DNA from 2 places in the Methylobacterium sp. WL8 genome. Region 1 is predicted to be linked to the other one. Evidence: riboswitches for the same ligand, from Rfam matches in the RefSeq annotation. Region 1 holds a riboswitch; the other holds the start of a gene.
What was found. Region 1 has a riboswitch for thiamine pyrophosphate ahead of thiO (glycine oxidase ThiO). Riboswitches for the same ligand answer to the same signal wherever they lie in the genome.
Positions count from the first base shown of each region.

Region 2: another riboswitch for thiamine pyrophosphate. It lies ahead of thiC (phosphomethylpyrimidine synthase ThiC); the one in region 1 lies ahead of thiO (glycine oxidase ThiO).

Region 1 is NZ_VRVF01000001.1:126,334-143,548, reverse strand. Features, by position in the region: gene FV234_RS00705 (circularly permuted type 2 ATP-grasp protein) at 1-619, shown strand, start outside; gene FV234_RS00700 (alpha-E domain-containing protein) at 701-1,645, shown strand; gene FV234_RS00695 (transglutaminase family protein) at 1,853-2,680, shown strand; gene FV234_RS00690 (peptidase) at 2,711-3,463, shown strand; gene FV234_RS00680 (thiamine phosphate synthase) at 3,691-4,299, opposite strand; gene FV234_RS00675 (thiazole synthase) at 4,316-5,116, opposite strand; gene thiS (sulfur carrier protein ThiS) at 5,120-5,332, opposite strand; gene thiO (glycine oxidase ThiO) at 5,329-6,474, opposite strand; TPP riboswitch at 6,619-6,747, opposite strand; gene FV234_RS00660 (TIGR02281 family clan AA aspartic protease) at 6,961-7,464, shown strand; gene FV234_RS00655 (adenylate/guanylate cyclase domain-containing protein) at 7,467-8,726, opposite strand; gene rpoD (RNA polymerase sigma factor RpoD) at 8,830-10,824, opposite strand; gene dnaG (DNA primase) at 11,020-12,930, opposite strand; gene FV234_RS00640 (GatB/YqeY domain-containing protein) at 13,046-13,507, opposite strand; gene carA (glutamine-hydrolyzing carbamoyl-phosphate synthase small subunit) at 13,734-14,969, shown strand; partial or broken gene FV234_RS00630 (hypothetical protein) at 15,053-15,376, shown strand; gene FV234_RS00625 (hypothetical protein) at 15,382-15,699, shown strand; gene FV234_RS26020 (hypothetical protein) at 15,696-15,872, shown strand; gene typA (translational GTPase TypA) at 15,972-17,215, opposite strand, start outside.
Region 2 is NZ_VRVF01000067.1:10,246-14,093, reverse strand. Features, by position in the region: gene thiC (phosphomethylpyrimidine synthase ThiC) at 25-1,914, opposite strand; TPP riboswitch at 1,989-2,097, opposite strand; gene FV234_RS20085 (alpha/beta hydrolase) at 2,216-3,052, shown strand; gene FV234_RS20080 (HNH endonuclease) at 3,119-3,487, shown strand; gene FV234_RS20075 (acyltransferase family protein) at 3,646-3,848, shown strand, end outside.

The DNA of each region.
Region 1 (17,215 bases):
CGACGTGATCTACCGCCGCCTCGACGACGACTTCCTCGACCCGTTGGTGTTCCGCCCCGATTCGATGCTCGGCGTGCCGGGCCTGATGAACGCCTACGAGCGCGGCAGCGTCACGCTGGCCAACGCGGTGGGCACCGGCATCGCCGACGACAAGGCGGTCTACAGCTACATGCCGGAGATCGTGAAGTTCTTCACCGGCGAGGAGCCGATCCTGCACAACGTGCCGACCTATCGCTGCCGCGAGAAGGAGGCCTTCTCCTACGTGATGGACAACCTGTCCGAGCTCGTCGTGAAGGAGGTCAACGGCTCGGGCGGCTACGGCATGCTCGTCGGGCCGCACGCGACCAAGCGCGAGATCGAGGAGTTCGCCAAGCGCCTGCGCCACGCGCCGGACGGCTTCATCGCCCAGCCGACGCTCTCGCTCTCCACCTGCCCGACCTTCGTCGCCTCAGGCGTGGCCCCGCGCCACGTCGACCTGCGCCCGTTCGTGCTGTGCGGCGCCGACGAAATCCGCATCGTGCCGGGCGGGCTCACCCGCGTGGCGTTGAAGGAGGGATCTTTGGTGGTGAATTCGAGCCAGGGCGGCGGTACGAAGGACACCTGGGTCCTGGACGCGTGACGGCCTGACGCCTGCCCTCACCGAGAACCGCGGAGCGGCGCACGCCTCCGGGCCGAGCCGAAGAGACCCAGCGAAACAGCCATGCTCTCCAGGACTGCCGACAACCTCTACTGGCTCTCGCGCTACGTCGAACGGGCGGAATTCGTCGCCCGCATCCTCGACGCCGCGCATCGGCTGGCCTCGCTGCCGACGAGCTACGGCGGAGGCGAGACCAACGAATGGGCCTCGGCGCTGGCCTCTGCCGGCGACCCGGAGGTGTTCAAGCCGCATTACGACGGCGTGAACGCCGCCACCGTGTGCGACTTCCTCGCCTTCAGCCCGCACAACCCGTCCTCGATCCGCTCCTGCATCGAGAGCGCGCGCGAGAACGCCCGGAGCGTCCGCACCGCGCTCACCACGGAGATGTGGGACACCATCAACGGGGCGTGGCTCGAATTGCGGTCCTACGAGAAGAAGGATCTCGACCGCGACGCGTTCTCGCGCTTCCTCGACTGGGTGAAGGGCATCTCGCTGACCTTCGACGGCTCGGCCTACCGGACGATGCTGCGCAACGACACCTACTGGTTCACGCGGCTCGGTACCGCGATCGAGCGGGCCGACAACACCGCCCGCATCCTCGACGTGAAGTACAAGATCCTCCTGCCGGCATCCGAGACCGTCGGCGGCAGTCTCGACTACTTCCAGTGGACCACGATCCTACGCGAAGTCTCCGCCTTCAACGCCTATCACTGGGTGTATCGCGAGAGCGTCAAGCCGCTGCTGGTGGCCGACCTGCTGATCCTCAACCGGCAGATGCCGCGTTCCTTCGCCAACTGCTACGGCGTGCTCGTCGAGCATCTCGACCTGATCGCCGACGCCTACGGGCGGCGCGGCGCGAGCCAGCGCCTCGCGAGCAACTTGCTCGCGCGCCTGGAAAGCGAGGAGATCGACCGGGTCTTCGCCTCGGGGCTGCATGAGTTCGTGATCGCGTTCATCGGCGAGAACAACAAGGTCGGCGCCGCGATCGCGGACCAGTATCTCGGCTGAAGCGCCGAGGTCCGCGGAAGACGTGGCGATTCGGCTTCCAAGGACGCGGGCTCGGTTGCGCGCGACCGCGGAACGTCGTGTAGAACGTGGCACCGGGGCCGCGCGTGGCTCCGACCGTCGGCGCCGCCGAGATGGGCGGAGGCGGGACGGCGAAGGCAAAGCCGGCACGAACGAAGCCGGCAGAGGCAAGACGGGCAGAATCGACGCATGCGCATCCGCGTGGTCCACGAGACCATCTACAGCTACGAGCAACCGGCACGCGGGCTGATCCAGGTCCTGCGCATGACGCCGCGCGACCACGACGGCCAGTACGTCCGGCGCTGGCGCATCGAGCCGTCGGTCGACGGCCGGCTCACCGAGCGCGAGGACGGCTACGGCAACGTCGTGCACTGGTTCACGCCGGACCAGGCCTCCGAGGCCCTGGTGATCCGGGTGACCGGCGAGGTCGACACCCACGAGACCCACGGCATCGTCCGCGGCGCCGTCGAGCGGCTGCCCGAGACGTTCTACCTGCGCGACACCGACCTCGTCCTGCCGAGCCCGGAGATCCAGGCGCTGTCCGACGCGGCCGCCACCGCCGGCGATCCGGCCGCCCTCCCCTTCCTGCACCGCCTGATGGCCGCGGTGCACGCGCACATGAGCTACACGCCGGGCCCTGCCAGCGCCGCCGTGCCCGCGCCGAAGGCGTTCGCGGCGGAGGCCGGCGTGTGCCAGGACTTCGCCCACGTCTTCATCGCCGCCGCCCGGCACCGGGCGATTCCCGCCCGCTACGTCTCCGGATACCACCGTCCGGAGGGAAGCGACGTCGAGCAGCAGACGCCGCACGGCTGGGCCGAAGCGCTGGTGCCCGATCTCGGCTGGGTCGGCTTCGACCCGACCACCGGCGACGCGACGACGGAGGCCTACATCCGCGTCGCCTCCGGCCTCGACTACCTCGGCGCCGCCCCGATCCGCGGCAGCCGCACCGGCGGCGGCACCGAAACGCTGGACGTGAAGCTCCGGGTGGAGCAAGCCCAGGCGGCACCGCAATCCTGACGCGCGCACCTCTTCGAAAAGCCTGATCCCATGACTTACTGCGTCGGCGTCCTCGTCGAGGACGGCCTGGTGATGATCGCCGACACCCGCACCAATGCGGGGCTCGACGACATCTCGACCTATCGCAAGCTCCACCACTTCAACGTGCCGGGCGAGCGGGTGATGATGCTGGCCTCGGCCGGCAACCTCTCGGTGACGCAATCGGTGCTGAGCCTGCTCTCCGAGGGCGTGACCGGCGACGACGGCGAGCCGAAGCTGAAGCTCGTCGAGACGACCACGATGTTCGAGGCGGCCCAGCTCGTCGGCCGTGCCATCCGCCGCGTCCGCGCGATCGAGAAGACCGGATTCGAGGCGGCGGGGCTTCGGTTCTCCGTGTCGCTGCTGTTCGGGGGCCAGATCGGCAGCGAGCCGATGCGGCTGTTCCTGATCTACTCGGCCGGCAACTTCATCGAGTGCAGCACCGACGCGCCCTTCCTGCAGATCGGCGAGCACAAGTACGGCAAGCCGATCCTCGACCGCGCCGTGAAGTTCGAGACCGAGCTCTACGACGCGCTCAAGGTCGGCCTCGTCTCGATGGATTCGACGATGCGCTCGAACCTCGGCGTCGGCCTGCCGATCGACATCGCCCTCGCCCGCCGCAACGCCCTCGACCTCGAGGTCAACCACCGGATCGAAGCCGGCGAGGGCTACTTCCACGACCTGCGCGAACGCTGGTCGGCAGCTTTGCGCGCCGCCCACCGTGCGATCCCGCGCCCGCCCTACGGGCCTGCGCCGACGAAGTAGCGTTCACCGCCAGCGGTATTCCCACCCCCACCCTCATCCTGAAGTACCGCAGCGAAGCGGAGGCCTCGAAGGAGGCCTCCAGGTATCGCGCGCGAGCTGGATGGCTCCTTCGAGGCGGCTGATGCCGCACCTCAGGATGAGGGGGTGGGTGGGCGAAACCGATCGAGAGCGGTTTTCGGCGAAACGCCGAGTGGGTAGCCAGGATCCTGCGATCCTTTGATCCTGCCTCAGCGCTCGTCCGAGCGGGTTGCCCAGGCGCTCAAAAGCGCGCGGGTCTCGGCAGCCGGGTCGGCGGCGCGCATCAGGCCGCCCATCACGGCCATACCCGCCGCGCCGTGCCGACGGCATTCGGCGGCGGTGATGATATCGATCCCTCCGAGCGCGATCACCGGAATTCCGATCCGCACAGCTTCGGCGAGCGCATCGAGCCCGAGGGCGGGGCCGTAGCCGGGCTTGCTCGCGGTGGCGAAGATCGGGCTCAGCGTCACGTAGTCCGCGCCGCCCTCGGCCGCCTCCGCGACTTCTCGGAGCGTGTGGGCCGAGATGCCGACGAGGGCTGCGCCGACCCGTTGCCGGGCCGCGGCGATGGCGGAACGATCCGTCCCGCCGCCGAGATGGAGCCCGGCGCCGAGGTCGGCCGCGAGGTCGGCGTCGCCGCCGACGGTGAGCACGCCGCCGGCCTGGCCGACGCGTTCGGCGATCCGCGCCGCCAGCTCCCGCCGCTCGGATGGTGGCAGGTCCTTGTCGCGGAACCAGACCCAGCGACCGCCGCCGTGGAGCACGGCGGCGACGGCCTCCACCAGGGGGCGCGGCCCGTGCCGGTCGGTGACCGCCAACAGGGGCGACGGCAGGCTACGAGCCGACAAGGCCGAGCTGCGGGCTCGACGGCTCGGCCCGGCCGCGTCGGGGAATGCGGCCGGCAAGATACGCGTCGCGTCCCGCTTGGACCGCGCCGCGCATGGCGTAGGCCATGCGGACGGGGTCGTCGGCCTTGGCGACGGCGGTGTTGATCAGGCAGGCGTCGGCCCCAAGCTCCATCGCGATCACCGCGTCGGAGGCCGTGCCGATGCCGGCGTCGACGATCACCGGCACGCTCATGCGGCGGCAGATCAGCTCCAGGTTGGCCGGGTTGGCGATGCCCATGCCCGACCCGATGAGCGAGCCCATCGGCATCACTGCGGCGCAGCCGAGGTCGGCGAGCCGTTGGCAGACGATCGGGTCGTCGTTGCAGTATGGCAGCACGACGAAGCCGTCGTCGACGAGGTGGCGGCAGGCCTCGATCAGCTCGGTCACGTCCGGGTACAGCGTCTCGCGGTCGCCGATGACCTCGACCTTGATCCAGTTCGTGTCGAGGGCCTCGCGCGCCAGCTCCGCGGTCATGATCGCGTCGCGCGCGGTCTCGCAGCCGGCGGTGTTGGGCAGGAAGCGACGCCCCTTCAGGATCTTGACCGTGTCCGAGCCGTGGCCCTGGAGCGAAACCCGGCGGATCGAGGCGGTGGCGACTTCGGCCCCCGAGGCCGCGACCGCATCGCGCATGATCACCTGCGTCGGATAGCCGGCCGTGCCGATGAACAGGCGCGAACTCAGCGTGACGCCGGCGACGACGAAGGGGTCGTCGGCCTCCGGACGGAGGGGTGTGAGCGTCTCGAGCATCCTCTAGCCTCCCTGCATGGCGCGTACGATCTCGATGCGGTCGCCGTCCGCGATCGGGGTGCGCTCCCAATCGCGACGGCGGACGACGTGGCCGTTGACCGCGATGGCGACCCCCTGCGGATCGGGGCTGCCGGTCTCCTCCGCCGCGTGCGCGAACAACGCGGCGAGGTCGGCGGCCTCGATCTCGCGGGCTTGCCCGTTCACCGTCAGCCTCATGCCGAAGCCCTCACGTCCTGGCTTGCGGTAAACCGTGCGAGGGAGAAATCCCGGGCCACCGCCGGCATCGCGCCCGTGGTGACGAGGGCTGCGATCGCGTCGGCGGTCACCGGGGCGAGCAGGTAGCCGTTGCGATGATGGCCGGTGGCGACGACCAGCCCGGGGGCGATCTCGCCCAGGATCGGCGCGTCGTCGTCCGAGGTCGGGCGGAACCCGCTCCACACCGCCTCGACCTCCATCTCCTCGATGCCGGGCAGCACGCGCCGCGCGCCCTCCAGAAGGGCGTAGAGCCCGCCGGCGGTGACGCCGGGGCGGAAGCCGCAGTCCTCCACCGTCGCGCCGACGACGATGCGGCCGTCGCCCTTCGGTGCCATGTGGACCTGCTCGGTCCACACCATGTGCGACAGCGTGCCGGTGTGCGCGGTCGTCTTCAGCGCCAGCGACTGGCCCTTGAGCGGGCGGACCGGCAGGGCGAGGTTTTGGGGCAGCAGGCCGCCCTCCCCACTCCAGGCGCCGGCCGCAAGGATCACGGTGTCGGCCTGCAGAACGCCATTGGCGGTGCGGAGGCCGGTGACGCGCCCGGATGTCCGTTCGAGGGCGACGACCGGGCTGTTCTCGACGAGCGCCACGCTGGCGCCACGGCAGGCCTGCACGAGCGCCGCCATCACCCGGCTCGGATCGACCTGGTGGTCGAGCGGGCAGAACACGCCGGCGGTGACCGAGGGGCGCAAGGCCGGCTCGCGGCGGCGGACCTCGGTGCCCGCGACCCATTCGGCGGCGACGCCCGAGCGGCGCTGCAAGTCGTAGCGGAAGCGCAGGCGCTCGACCTCGTCGCGGCCGATGGCCAGCACCAGCGTCCCGTCCTCGCGGTAGTCGATGTCGTGGCCGGCGGCCGCTTCGAGCTCGTCGCGGAACCCGGGCCAGCGCCGCAGCGAATCGAGGGCGAGCGGGAGCAGCGGGTCCGAGCCGGGCTCGTGCTCGGCCGCGGGCGCCAGCATGCCGGTGGCGGCGAGGCTCGCGCCGGACCCGATGGTCTCGCGCTCGACGACCGCGACGGACCGACCGGACTGCGCGATGCGCCAGGCGATCGACAGCCCGATCAAGCCGCCGCCGACGATGGCGACGTCGGCGCGGGCTGGCAACGTGACGGACGGGTTCGTGCCGCCGTTCGTCCGGCGAACCCCGATCGGTGATGCTGGGTGACGACCCAAAAGATCCTCCGCGTGGTGTCGCAGAGACCGGGCCTGACGCTTCCTTCGAGAAGCTGGTGCGATCCGTCCACGAGGACGACGCCCACGGTCCAATCCCTACGCCGGTGTGAACCGGATCAGGTTCGAAGGATTTCCGCGCCGCGAGCCCTTGCGAGCCTGCCAGCGGTTTCTCAGCCCCTTGCCGGGGATCTCCCTGGAACACCGCAGATGTGGTCCCACTGGCCGGCCCGGTCAACCCCGTCAAAGGGGCGAACGCGCAGGATGGTCGCCGTCTGTCGTCGTCACGCCGAGACGGTTCGGAAACCCTGTCGGCACGAAAGGCAGCGAGTTTCCGCCGGGTACGCGCGAGGCGCCACGTATCGTTCACCGGTTCCGTGGTGGTCTCCGCCGGTCCCCCTCGGGGCGCGGAGGTTGGCGTTGCGGACGATCCTGTTGCTCTGCGTAGGGGCCGGCCTCGCCGCAGGCGTGCTCGGCGGGGTCGGCGACCGCCTGACCCACCGCAAGGCCGACGCGCGGCCGGCGCCCGCGGCGCCGCCATCATCCTCGGCACCGAGTGCGATCGCCCTCAATGCGGACCGCAACGGTCACTTCCTCGCCGACGCCCTGGTGGACGGCCGCTCGCTCCGGATGATGGTCGACACCGGCGCCACCGCGTGCAGCTTCACCGAGGAGGCGGCCGCGCGTCTCGGCCTCGTCCTCACGCCGCGCGACTTCACCCAACCGGTGATGACGGCCAACGGCGTGGTGCGGGTCGCCCCGGTGCGCATCGGCATGATCCGGATCGGGCCGGTCACCGTGCGCGACGTCGAAGCGGTGGTCGTGCCCGGCGGCGGCCTCGGCACGAACCTGCTCGGGATGTCGTTCCTCAAGCGGGTGCGCGACTTCAGCATCGCCGGCGGCACGCTGACGCTGCGGGGCTGAGATCAGCCCTGGCGGCGATGCGGCTTCGGACGCGGCCGGTAGACCATCATCGGCTCGGAAAAGCCGTCGAGGACGTGCTCGCCGAGCGGCACCGGATCGCCCCACAGGAAGTCGACGAAGGGCTTCGACATCAGCAGCGGCTCGCCCAGCGTCTTGTTGAGCCGGGCGATGCGGCTCGCCATGTTCACGTCGCGGCCGATGACGGTGAAATCGAGCCGCGTGCCCGAGCCGACGTTGCCGTAGGCGGCCTCGCCGTGGTGGAGCGCGATGCCGGCCATCATCGGCACCGCGAACTGGTGAAGGGTGTTGGCCTCCTCGAGCGCTTGGAGTGCGCCCTGCGCCGCCGTCAGCGCGCCCTTGGCGGCGCCGCCGAGGTCGTCGCCCGGCTCGCGGAAGATCGCGAGCAAACCGTCGCCGAGGTACTTCAACACCTCGCCGCCCTCACGCTCGATCGGCGGGACCAGGCAGTCGAAGAAGATGTTGAGCAGGTCCACCGCCTCTTCCGGCGTCATGTCCGCCGAGATGCGGGTGTAGTCGCGCATGTCGGCGAACAGGATCGCCGAGCGGATGCGCTTCACCTGGCCGCGACGGATGTCCCCCGACAGGATCGCCCGGTGCGGCTCGTCGCCGACGTAGATGCGCAGCACCGTGTCGAGCTGCTTGGTGACGAGGCGCATCTCCATCACGGCCGCGAGCGCCGGCATGACGAAGCGCAGGATCGCGACGTCCTCGTCGCGGAACCCGTCCGGGTCGCGGGTCGCGAAGGTGATGCCGTTATGGGTGCCGTTGGTGAAGAACAGCGGCACGACGATGTAGTGGGTGTAGCCGGCGGCCTTCAGGTCGGGGATCACCGAGTAGGCGTCGTCCGGCGTGTCGGCGAGGTCGAGGATCAGCCATGCGGCGTCCTCGTGCACCTTCCGGAACGGGCTCGCCGCGTAGGCGCGCTCGGAAGCCTCGCCGTGCGGAAACAACCGCACGGTGGTGCCGGCCTCGCGCGTCCAGATGCGCCCGATTCCGGAATACTCGGAATGCAGCGTGTCGATCGCCGTCGAGGTCCGGTCCACCGGCACGCCGACCTGGTTCAGGCGCTCGGCGAAGCCCGCGATCAGGTCGTCGGGCTCGGGCAGGCGCGCTCCTTCGCTCAGCAACCAGTCGCGGATCGCGACGCATTCCTGCAGCGCGCCGAACGGCACGTCGTCCGCCTCCGAGCCGTCGGCTGCGGCGGTCGGCGGCACGGGTGGATGCTGGCGACGCTCAAGCATACGGCCAAGGTGGGTTCGCGGACCGCCAAAGCAAGGCTTCGGGCCGCCGACGACGTGGTCCGCCGACACGAGTCGGCGAAACACGTCATGGCGGATCGGCCGCTCAGTTGTCCAGGAAGCTCCGCAGCTTCCGGCTCCGGCTCGGGTGCTTCAGCTTGCGCAGGGCCTTCGCCTCGATCTGGCGGATGCGCTCGCGGGTCACCGAGAACTGCTGGCCGACCTCTTCGAGGGTGTGGTCGGTGTTCATGCCGATGCCGAAGCGCATGCGCAGCACGCGCTCCTCGCGCGGGGTGAGCGAGGCGAGCACGCGCGTCGTGGTCTCGCGCAGGTTCGACTGGATCGCCGCGTCGATCGGCAGGACGACGTTCTTGTCCTCGATGAAGTCGCCGAGGTGCGAATCCTCCTCGTCGCCGATCGGCGTCTCGAGCGAGATCGGCTCCTTGGCGATCTTGAGGACCTTGCGCACCTTCTCCAGCGGCATGGCCAGCTTCTCGGCCAACTCCTCCGGGGTCGGCTCGCGGCCGATCTCGTGCAGCATCTGGCGCGAGGTGCGGACGATCTTGTTGATCGTCTCGATCATGTGCACCGGGATGCGGATGGTTCTCGCTTGATCCGCGATGCTGCGGGTGATCGCCTGGCGGATCCACCAGGTGGCGTAGGTCGAGAACTTGTAGCCGCGGCGGTACTCGAACTTGTCGACGGCCTTCATCAGGCCGATGTTGCCCTCCTGGATCAGGTCCAAGAACTGCAGCCCGCGGTTGGTGTACTTCTTGGCGATCGAGATCACGAGGCGGAGGTTGGCCTCGATCATCTCCTTCTTGGCCTGGCGGGCTTCGCGCTCGCCTTTCTGGACCATGTTGACGATCTTGCGGTACTCGCCGATCTCCAGGCCCGTCTCGGAGGCGAGCGTAAGAATCTGCTCGCGCAGGTCCGAGACCTGCTTCGAGCCCTTCTCGACGAGGTTCTTCCAGCCCTTGCCGCCCAGCGTGCCGACGCGGGTCATCCAGTTCGGGTCGAGCTCCCAACCCTGGTAGTGGCGCAGGAACTCGTCGCGGGCGACACCGTGGCTCTCGGCGTAGCGCATCAGGCGGCCCTCATGCGAGATGAGACGCTTGTTGATGTCGTAGAGCTGCTCGACCAGGGCCTCGATGCGGTTGTTGTTCAGGGACAGCGACTTCACGTCGGCGACGACGGTGTCCTTGAACTCGGCCTGCTTCTTCTCCTGGGCGGGCGTCGTCTTCTCGTTGCCGGCCTTGCGCGCGGTCTCCTCGTTCTGGAGCTTGCGCAGCTTGCGGTAGTTGTTGGCGATCGCGTCGAACGTCTCGAGCACGCGCGGCTTGATCTCGGCTTCCATCGCCGCGAGCGAGACGTTGTTCTCCATGTCGTCGTCGTCGTCGCCGCCCTCGGGCGCCGGCGTCTCGGCCTCGGCTTCCTCTCCCTCGGTCGCGCCCTCGGCGATCTGCGGGTTCTTGCCGTCGGGGCCGGCATAGGTGGCTTCGAGGTCGATGATGTCGCGCAGCAGCACCTTGCCGTCGACGAGCTCGTCGCGCCAGATGATGATCGCCTGGAAGGTCAGCGGGCTCTCGCACAGGCCCGCGATCATCGCCTCGCGGCCGGCCTCGATCCGCTTCGCGATGGCGATCTCGCCCTCGCGCGACAGCAGCTCGACCGAGCCCATCTCGCGCAGGTACATGCGCACCGGGTCGTCGGTGCGGTCGGTCGGCTCCTTGGTGGCGGTGACGACCGCGACGGCGCGCGTCGGGGCGACCTCGGCCACCTCCGTGCCCTCGGCGCCCTCCTCGTCCTCCGACGCCTCGCCGTTGGCGGGCTTGTCGGCGGCGGCCTCGTCGGTCTCCTCGGCCTCGACGACGTTGATGCCCATCTCGGAGAGCTGGGACAGCACGTCCTCGAGCTGGTCGGGGTCGGACTGCCCCTCGGGGAGGACCTCGTTGACCTCCTCGTAGGTGATGTACCCGCGCTTCTTGGCGAGCTTCACCATCCGCTTGACCGAAGCATCCGTCAGGTCGAGGAGCGGCCCATCGGTCTGCTCTGCCGGAGCGGTGTCCGTCTCGTCCCGTTCCGTTGCCTTCGTCGCCATGATCAGCCTATTGTTTCGGCGCGGCACGATGCGGGGGCCTCTCGGCCACGCCGCGCCGTCGGCGCCGCAATGCGTGTGGAACCCGGACGAATCACTTCGACCGCGTCGTAGCTCGGACTCGGTATGCAAGCGAGACGCTTGACCGATTGTTAACCATGCCGCGAAGGCGCTTCGTATTCCGCCATCGCACAGGCCCTACGACACAGTCGAGTCGTTCGTGTCCTGCAGGTCCGCCTCGGTCTCCGCTCCCGCGATCACCGCCAAGCGCTCCTTGACGTCGCACAGCCAAGCGAAGTTCGCCTCTGTTTCTTCTTCGACGAGCGCACGTTCCGCCTGTCGGAGTTCGCTATTTAGCGCGCCGGCCTTGCGGTGCAAGATCACGGCCTGACGCAATGCGTCTTCCAGCTTGACCAGGTCGGCATGCGGATCGAGCGCCCAACGGTCGCCGGGGCGCACCCGCGCGGCGAGCCGCGCGCTCGCCGCCTCGAGCCCCGCCCGGGCCAAGCGGTTCTCCACCACCGCCACGTCCGGGTCGGCGGCGTCGGCCGCGCGGTCCAGGAGCAGCGAGCGCAGGGCCACCGCATCCGGATCCTCGAGATCGAGGGCGGCGAGGTCCTCCGCTTCGAGACCGAGCAGCTCGGGGTGGACGAGGAGGCTCGCCACGATCATCGCCTCGCGGGAGCTGCCGCTGCCGGAAAACCCGTTGGAGCGGGCAAGCCCGGCGCTCGGCCCAGCGGTGAGCCGCGGCGACGGCGGTGGATCGCCGGGGCGAGGCTTCCTTAGGTAAGTATTCTGCCGTCCGCCCGGCTGGTAGGCGCCGCGCTGCTGAGGCGCGCTGCGGGGCGAGAGACCGCGCAGGCGCTCCTCGATCTCGTCGCGATAATAGCTCCGCACCGTCTCGTCGCGGATGCCGGAGATCAGTCCGCGCAGGGTCTTGGCGAGGCCGGCGCGGCGCTCCGGGGTGTCGGTCGAGCCGGTCTCGACGGCGCGGCTCCACAGCACCTCCACCAGGGGCTTGGCCGCCTCGACCACCTTGTCGATCGCCGCCGCGCCGCCCGAGCGCAGCAGGTCGTCGGGGTCCTGGCCCTCCGGCAGCATCGCGAAGCGCAGCGACCGGCCCGGCTCCAGCATCGGCAGGGCGACGTCGAGAGTCCGATTGGCGGCGCGCTGCCCGGCGCCGTCGCCGTCGAAGCAGAGGATCGGCTCGTCGGCATGACGCCACATCAGCGCCAGCTGCTCCTCCGTGAGCGCCGTGCCGAGCTGTGCCACGGTGTTGGGGTAGCCTGCGAGCGTCATCGCGATGGCATCGATGTAGCCTTCGACGCTGATGAGCGTGCCGCGATCGTGGGCGGCCTTGCGCGCCTGGTTCAGGTTGTAGAGCACCTGCCCCTTGTGGAAGAGCGGCGTCTCGGGCGAGTTCAGGTACTTGGCCTTCGCGTCCGCTTGCATCGCGCGGCCGCCGAAGGCGATCACCCGGCCGCGCACGTCCGCGATCGGGAAGATGATGCGGTCGCGGAAGCGGTCGTAGGGCACGGCGATGTCCTCGCCCGTCACCAGCAGGCCGAGCTCGCCCATCAGCGCCTTGTCGACGTCCTTGGCCGCGAGGTGGTCGCGCAGGCCGTAGCGGTCGGCCGGCGCGTAGCCGAGGCGGAAACGGCTGCGGATCTCGGGGCCGAGTTCGCGCCGGTCGAGGTAGGCGCGGCCGGCCGCGCCGGCGGGGGACGCCAACCGCTCCTCGAACCAGGCGGTCGCCAGCTCCATCACCTCGATCGCGCCGCGGCGCTTGGTCTCCATCTCGCGGGTGTCGGCGCTGGGCGCCGGCAGCGACACGCCGGCCTCACCGGCCAGCCGCTCGACGGCCTCGGGGAAGCTCAGGCCCTCGGTCTCGATCAAGAAGCTGAAGATGTCGCCATGCTTGCCCGAAGAGAAGCAGTGATAGAACTGCTTCTGGTCGTTGACGTAGAAGGACGGCGTCTTCTCGGCGTTGAACGGCGACAGCCCGCGCCACTCGCGCCCGGCCTTCTTCAGCTTCACACGCCGGCCGACCACGTCGGAGGCGGGAAGCCGATTGCGGATCTCTTCGAGGATGTGGGGCGGGTAGCGCACAGGTATGCGGCGGGTCCGGTGTCCGGTGTTCGGACCGGGATGTATACCGCAGGCACCCGCACCGAGTCCCTTCCCCGGGACGACGGTGGATAGCGGGCAGAACCGCGGTGTCGCGTCACGCCTTCGCGTTCAGCGCCGCCTTCACCAATCCGCTCGCCTTGGCGAAGTCCATGCGGCCGGCATAGGTGCCCTTCAAGATCGCGATGACTTTACCCATGTCCTTCGGGCCGGCGGCGCCCGCCTCAGCGATGGCGGCATCGATCGCGGTCTGCGTCTCGGCCTCGTCCATCTGCTTGGGCAGGTAGGTCTCGATCACCGCGATCTCGGCGCGCTCGTTCTCGGCCAGCTCCGGCCGGCCGCCCTGCTCGTAGACCGCAGCCGATTCGTTGCGCTGCTTGATCATCTTCTGCAGCAGCGCCAGGATCTCGTCGTCGCTCGCCGGCTCCTTGCCGAGCCCCCGCGCCTCGATGTCCTTGTCCTTGAGCGCCGCCTGAATCATCCGGATCGTCGCGAGCTTGGCCTTCTCGCCGGCCTTCATGGCCTCCTTCATCTCGGTGGTGAGGCGGGCGCGGAGCATCGGGCTTGTCCTTGAGGTGGTGCGGAACGGAGGTGGCGCGAAAGCGAAGGTCGTGCAGAAACGGGTGGCTGGCCTGCGGTTTGCAGCGATTGAGCCGCGTTCGATGCGGCACCACATTGACCCCGTCGCCGCGGGCTCGATAAGACCGCCGCACACGATCACCCGCCGCCCGCTCGCGCCGTCTCGACGGCGCCGGTCGAGGCCGGACATAAGCGAGATCACCGTGATGCTGCAAGACAGCGCTTCCGCGCCGAGAGACGCCGCCTTGCCCGAGCCCTGGGCCGAGCCCGTCGCCACCGCGTTGCTGGTGCTGGCCGACGGCACCATCCTCGAAGGCTTCGGCATCGGCCAGACCGGCGTCGCCGACGGCGAGGTCTGCTTCAACACGGCGATGACCGGCTACCAGGAGATCCTGACGGACCCGTCCTATGCCGGGCAGATCGTCACCTTCACCTTCCCGCATATCGGGAACACCGGCACCAACGACGAGGATCTCGAAAGCCTCGACGCCGCCCCGGCGTCGGGCGTGCGCGGCACGGTGATCGCCTCGGCCGTGACCCAGCCGTCGAGCTGGCGCTCGTCCTCGCACCTCGACGCGTGGCTGAAGGCCCGCGGCATCCTCGGCATCACCGGGATCGACACCCGCGCGCTCACCGCCCGCATCCGCGACCACGGCATGCCGAACGCGGTGATCGCCAACGACCCGCAGGGCAACTTCGACCGCGAGGCCCTGAAAGCGCGCGCCGCGGCCCTCGCGCCGATGGAAGGCCTCGATCTCGTGCCCCCGGTGACCAGCCGCGAGCGCTCCGACTGGAGTGAATCGACCTGGACGGTGAAGGCGGGCTACGGCCGCGGCGTACCGGGCGAGGGCCTGCGCGTCGTCGCGATCGATTACGGCGTGAAGCGCAACATCCTGCGGCTGCTGACCGAGGCCGGCTGCACGGTCACCGTCGTGCCGGCGACCACCAGCGCGGCCGACATCCTGGCGCTGAAGCCGGACGGCGTGTTCCTGTCGAACGGTCCTGGCGACCCGGCTGCGACCGGCGAATACGCGGTGCCGGTGATTCGCGAGCTGCTCGCCTCGAAGGTTCCGACCTTCGGCATCTGCCTCGGGCACCAGCTTATGGGCCTCGCGCTCGGTGGGCGCACGGTGAAGATGGGCCAGGGCCACCACGGCGCGAACCATCCCGTGAAGGACAAGACCACCGGCAAGGTCGAGATCGTCTCGATGAACCACGGCTTCGCCGTCGACCCGGCGAGCCTGCCCGAGACCGCGGTCGAGACCCACGTCTCGTTGTTCGACGGCTCGAATTGCGGACTCACCCTCACCGACCGGCCAGCCTTCTCGGTGCAGCACCACCCGGAAGCCTCGCCGGGTCCGCGCGACAGCCACTACCTGTTCGACCGGTTCGTGACCCTGATGCGGTCCGGCAAGCCCGAGCCGGCGTCCGGCGCGGCCTGATCGCGCGGGGCGTCGGAGGCAACCGTCGCCCGCCATCGGTGTTGTCGATCCACATGACGGATCGACAGCCCGAAAGGCGCATCATGGCCGAGCACGACGCAGACCGCTCCTCGCTGAAGGGTTCTTCCGCGAACACGGACCACAACGGCCAGGATCTCGGACAGGATTCGCCCCTCGACGTCGGCACCCCATCCCGGACCCAGGCCGGCCTCAAGGGCAACCCGGCTGGCGAGGCCGAGACCGCGCGGATCGCCTCGGGCATGAAGAGCGAGGACGCCACCGACCAGACCGAGGCCGAGACACCGCCGGAAAACCTGCGGGCGATCCGCGGCGAGGGCCAGCCGGGCGCAACCGCCTCTGAGGCGATCGATCGCGCTACCGCCGCCGTCGGGCAGGACGACGGGAAGCGCTGATGGCCCGCGACACGGACGAAGCCTCGGAGACCGTCACCCGCAAGCCGGACGACAAAGTCGGCAGCAGCGGCAAGCCCGCGGCCGGCGGCGGCGGGCACACCGCCGAGCAGTCGGCGATCACCGACATGGGAACGGGCGGCAAGTCCGACCCCGAGCGGAAGGCCGATTGGAAGCAGGGCGGCGAGCCTGGCCGCGCTCCGCCGACGCCCGGCGGCTCGTCGGGCGGGCATTCCGACCAGAAGGCGTCCCGCGGCCCACAGGCCGACCAGACGGTCGCCGACGGGCACTACAAGGCCGAGCGCGAGGAGGGAAAATGAGCAAGCACGACAAGCCTTCGGGCAACTCTTCGGACGAGCCCCCGAAGGGCAAGCCCGCCAACGTCGCGCCGGACGCGGTGATGGACCCGAACGAGAAGACCGACGGGCATCCGGGCAAGGGACCGCAGGGCGGCGCTTCGAAGGACGAGGACGCCGACCCGGGCGCCGGCTGAAAACGCTTTGCTGTCGTGCTTTCGCGGCGGCGGACGCCAGGAACGAAAAAAGGCCCGGGTAGCGATGCCCGGGCCTTCTTGCTGGTGCGGTCGAGAACCTTACACGGCGCCGGTGACGGCTTCTTTCGAGCGCTCGAAGCGCTTGCGGTCGTTCGGGTCGAGATGGGTCTTGCGCAAACGGATCGACTTCGGCGTGACTTCCATCAGCTCGTCGTCCTGAATCCAGGCGAGCGACTTCTCCAGCGTCATCCGGATCGGCGGCGTCAGGCGCACGGCCTCGTCCTTCGAGGTGGTGCGGATGTTGGTAAGCTTCTTGCCCTTGAGCACGTTCACCTCGAGGTCGTTCTCGCGGTTGTGCTCGCCGATGATCATGCCCTGGTAGACCTTGGCGCCGGGCTCGATCATCATCGGGCCGCGGTCTTCCAGGTTCCACATGGCGTAGGCAACGGCCTCGCCCTTGTCGTTCGAGATCAGCACGCCGTTGCGGCGGCCGGCGATCTCGCCCTTGAAGGGCTCGTAGGCCTTGAACAGGCGGTTCATGATCGCCGTGCCGCGCGTGTCGGTCATCAGCTCGCTCTGGTAGCCGATGAGGCCGCGGGTGGGCGCGTGGAAGACGAGGCGCAGGCGGTCACCGCCCGACGGCCGCATCTCGATCATCTCGGCCTTGCGCTCCGACATCTTCTGCACGACGACGCCCGAATACTCCTCGTCGACGTCGACCACGACCTCCTCGACCGGCTCCAGGATGCCTCCATCCTCGTCCTTCGAGAGCACGACGCGGGGACGCGACACGGCGATCTCGAAGCCTTCGCGACGCATGGTCTCGATCAGGATCGCCAGCTGCAACTCGCCGCGACCGGAGACGAAGAAGCTGTCCTTGTCGGCGGCCTCCTCGATCTTCAGCGTGACGTTGCCCTCGCCCTCCTTGAACAGACGGTCGCGGATCATGCGGCTGGTGACCTTGTCGCCCTCGGTGCCGGCGAGCGGCGAATCGTTGACGATGAAGGACATGGTCACGGTCGGCGGATCGATCGGCTGGGCCTGGATCGGGGTCTCGACCTGCGGGTCGCAGAACGTGTCGGCGACGGTGCCCTTCACGAGGCCGGCGATGGAGACGATGTCGCCCGCCTCGCCGACATCGATCGGCGCGCGCTCCAGGCCGCGGAACGCGAGGATCTTCGAGACGCGGCCGGTCTCCACGAGCTTGCCCTCGCGGTCCATCACCTTGATCGCCTGGTTCGGCTTCACGGTGCCGGACGCGATGCGGCCGGTGATGATGCGGCCGAGGAACGGGTTGGCCTCGAGCAGGGTGCCGAGCATCCGGAACGGACCCTCCTCCACCT
Region 2 (3,848 bases), on a different contig from region 1:
GAAGCGGACCGTTCGCCCATACTGCTACTCGGCGGCGTCGACGTAGAGCTTGCCGCCCTCGGCCAGGAACTCGCGGGACTTCTCCGCCATCCCGGCCTCGCGCTCGGCGCTCGTCAGGATCGGTGCGGTGTTCAGCACCTCGCCCGCAGCCTCCATCGCCAGCACCTCGGCGCGCAGGTCCTGCGTGATCTTCATCGAGCAGAACTTTGGCCCGCACATCGAGCAGAAATGCGCGACCTTGTGGGCGTCCTTGGGCAGGGTCTCGTCGTGGTAGGCGCGGGCCGTGTCCGGGTCGAGGCCCAGGTTGAACTGGTCCTCCCAGCGGAAGTCGAAGCGCGCCTTCGACAAGGCGTCGTCGCGCAGCTGCGCCGCCGGGTGGCCCTTGGCGAGGTCCGCGGCATGCGCGGCGATCTTGTAGGTGATCACCCCGGTCTTCACGTCGTCGCGGTTCGGCAGGCCGAGGTGCTCCTTCGGCGTGACGTAGCAGAGCATCGCGCAGCCGAACCAGCCGATCATCGCCGCGCCGATGCCGGAGGTGATGTGGTCGTAGCCCGGCGCGATGTCGGTGGTCAGCGGACCGAGGGTGTAGAACGGCGCCTCGCCGCACTCGGCGAGCTGCTTCTCCATGTTGACCTTGACCTTGTGCATCGGCACATGCCCTGGCCCTTCGATCATGGTCTGGCAGCCCTTGTTCCAGGCGATCTTGGTGAGCTCGCCCAGGGTCTCGAGCTCGGCGAACTGCGCCGCGTCGTTGGCGTCGGCGATCGAGCCGGGCCGCAGGCCGTCGCCTAGCGAGAACGAGACGTCGTAGGCGCGGCAGATGTCGCAGATCTCCTCGAAGCGCTCGTAGAGGAACGATTCGCGGTGCCCGGCCAGGCACCAGCGCGCCATGATCGAGCCGCCGCGCGAGACGATGCCGGTGACGCGCCGCGCGGTGAGCGGCACGTGGGCGAGGCGCACGCCCGCGTGAATGGTGAAGTAGTCGATGCCCTGCTCGGCCTGCTCGATGAGCGTGTCCTTGAACACCTCCCAGTCGAGCTTGAGCGGGTCGCCGCCGACCTTCTCCAGCGCCTGGTAGATCGGCACCGTGCCGATCGGGACCGGCGAGTTGCGGATGATCCACGAGCGGATGTTGTGGATGTTGCGGCCGGTCGAGAGGTCCATGACCGTGTCGGCGCCCCAGCGGATCGACCAGACCAGCTTCTCGACCTCTTCCGCCGCCGAGGAGGTCACGGCCGAGTTGCCGATGTTGGCGTTGATCTTCACCAGGAAGTTCCGGCCGATCGCCATCGGCTCCAGCTCGGTGTGGTTGATGTTGGCCGGGATGATCGCCCGGCCGCGCGCGACCTCGTTGCGCACGAATTCGGGGGTGATGAACGGCGGCACCGAGGCGCCGAAGCTCTCGCCGTCGGCGAGCGCGGCATGCGCTCGGTCTAGCATCTGCTCGCGGCAGAGGTTCTCGCGGTGGGCGACGTAGATCATCTCCTCGGTGACGATCCCGGCGCGGGCGAACTCGTACTGGGTCACCATCTGGCCGGGCTCCGCCTTGCGGATGGTCCGCTCGGCGGGGCAGGGGGCCACGAGCTTGTCGGCGGGCACGAACCCGTTGTCCTCGGGCTTGACGACGCGCGGCTGCACGGCGGCGTAGCCGCGCTTGGCGATCCAGGCGTCGCGCACCGGCGGCAGGCCCTTGGCGAGATCGATGCGGGCGTTGGTCTCGGTGTAGGGGCCGGACGGGTCGTAGACCCGCACCGCCGGCTCGTTCGGGTCGGTGAGCACGATCTCGCGGAACGGCACCCGGATGTCCTCCCGGCCGGCCACGCTCGCGTAGACCTTGTGCGAACCGGTGACCGGACCCGTGGTCACGGTCTCGGGGCTACCTTTGACGTCTTTGGACAGGACGGGTGCATTCATCGTCGGATCTCCCGGCATTGGGGCGATGCAGCGCGCCGCGACGGAGATGCGATGAAGCGGCGGGCGCCGGATGAGGCGCCGCAGGTTCCCGTCCCTCCGCCGGTACGAGCCGGATCAGGTTCAAGGGTCAGGACGTCGCGTCCACTCTCAGCCCCCGGTCGTGGGGCCCCCCTCGGAATGGTTCGAATCTCCGCGGGCCGCCGGACTTTGTCAATGCGCCGGCCGGATCAGGCGGAAACGGACGGATGCCGACGTCGTCTCGGATCGGTGTAGGGTCCCGCGGGAAACGCGACGGAGCCCCATGCGAATCCTGCTCGTCCTGGCGGCCGCCGCCCTCGGCCTGTTCGCGTTGATGCTCGGGGCGCTCGGCCTGTTCCAGCGCAGCCTGATCTATCCCGGCGCCTTCACCGCCGGCCCGCGGGCGCGGCTGCCTGTGCCGCCGGGCACGCAAGCCCTGTCCCTGCTCACCGCCGACGACGAGCGCCTGCACGCCCTGTGGCGCGCGCCGCGGCCGGGATGCGGCGTCGTGGTCAGCTTCCACGGCAACGGCTCGCGGCCCGAGCCTGCCGCGGCGCGGTTCTCCGCCCCTCCTTGGTCCACCGCCGGCTGGGGCGTGCTGGCGATCTCTTATCGCGGGTATCCGGGTTCGACCGGCGCGCCGAGCGAGGACGGGCTGATCGCCGACGGGCTCGCGGCGGTGGCCGAAGCCGTACGGCGCGCGCCCGGCGCCCCGATCCTGCTGCACGGCCATTCCCTCGGTGCGGCGGTCGCGGTCGCGGTGGCCGAGCGGGTGCCGCATCTCGGGCTCTACCTGGAGGCGCCCTTCGATTCGCTGCCCGGCATCGTCCGCCTCGCCTTCCCCTACGCGCCGACCTTCCTCCTCCGCGATACCTGGCGCTCCGACGCGCGCATCGCCCGGGCCGGCGGCCCGGTGCTGATCGTCCACGGCACCGAGGACGGCGTCGTCCCGGTGAAGCTCGGGCGCCGGCTTGCGACGGCGGCGGGGGAGGGCGCGCGCTTCGAGTCTGTGGCGGGCGACCACGTCTCGGTGCTCGGTACCCGAGACCGGCTGGCCGAGACGATGTTCGGCGATTCCCTTCGCGCAGCATGCCCGACGACCGCCGCAGCGACGCCGTGACGCCGCGCCCCGAATTTGCGCCGATCCCATATTCTGGAGGGCGCGGATGTGGAGGGAGACGGGGCTTTGGGGCGACGCGAACGGCGCTGGCGCGAGGATGAACCAGACCCGTGGGCCCGCAGCCCTGAACCGGTGATCTGCCCGCTCTGCGAGCGGCCGATCCCGCCGCGCGCCCGGTCGAGCCTGCACCACCTCGTGCCGAAGCTGAAGGGAGGCACCCACGGCATTACGGTCCGGCTGCATCAGGTTTGCCACTCGGCGATCCATGCCCGCCACAGCGAAGCCGAACTCGCACGCCGGCTCGCCGACGTGGCCGCGCTGCGGGCCGAACCGGAGATCGCCCGCTTCATCGCCTGGGTGCGGACCAAGCCCGATGACTTCCACGCCGCCACGCGGATGACGCGCGACCGCCGCGCGGCCAAGCGCAAGAGCTGACCACAGCAAGAGCTGACCAGCGCCGGATCTGGTCCCGCCCCGCAGGCGCCCTCGGTTTACCCCTCGTTCGCCATGTTGCGCGATGGCGCCAGCCGGCTCAGGCGGCCTTTACGGGTCTCGCTTCAGGGTTGCGTCCGCGCAACGTTCGGGAGGCGGCGATGTTTGGGGAGGCGGGCGCGGCTGTGCCGGCGGAGGCGCTGCGTCTCGCCTGGGTCGACGTCGCCAAGGGCATCTGCATCCTCCTCGTGGTGATGATGCATTCCACCCTGGGGACCGGGGCGGCGATGGAGGGCGAGGGGTTCCTCCACACGGTGGTGACTTTCGCCAAGCCGTTCCGCATCCCTGACTTCTTCCTGCTGTC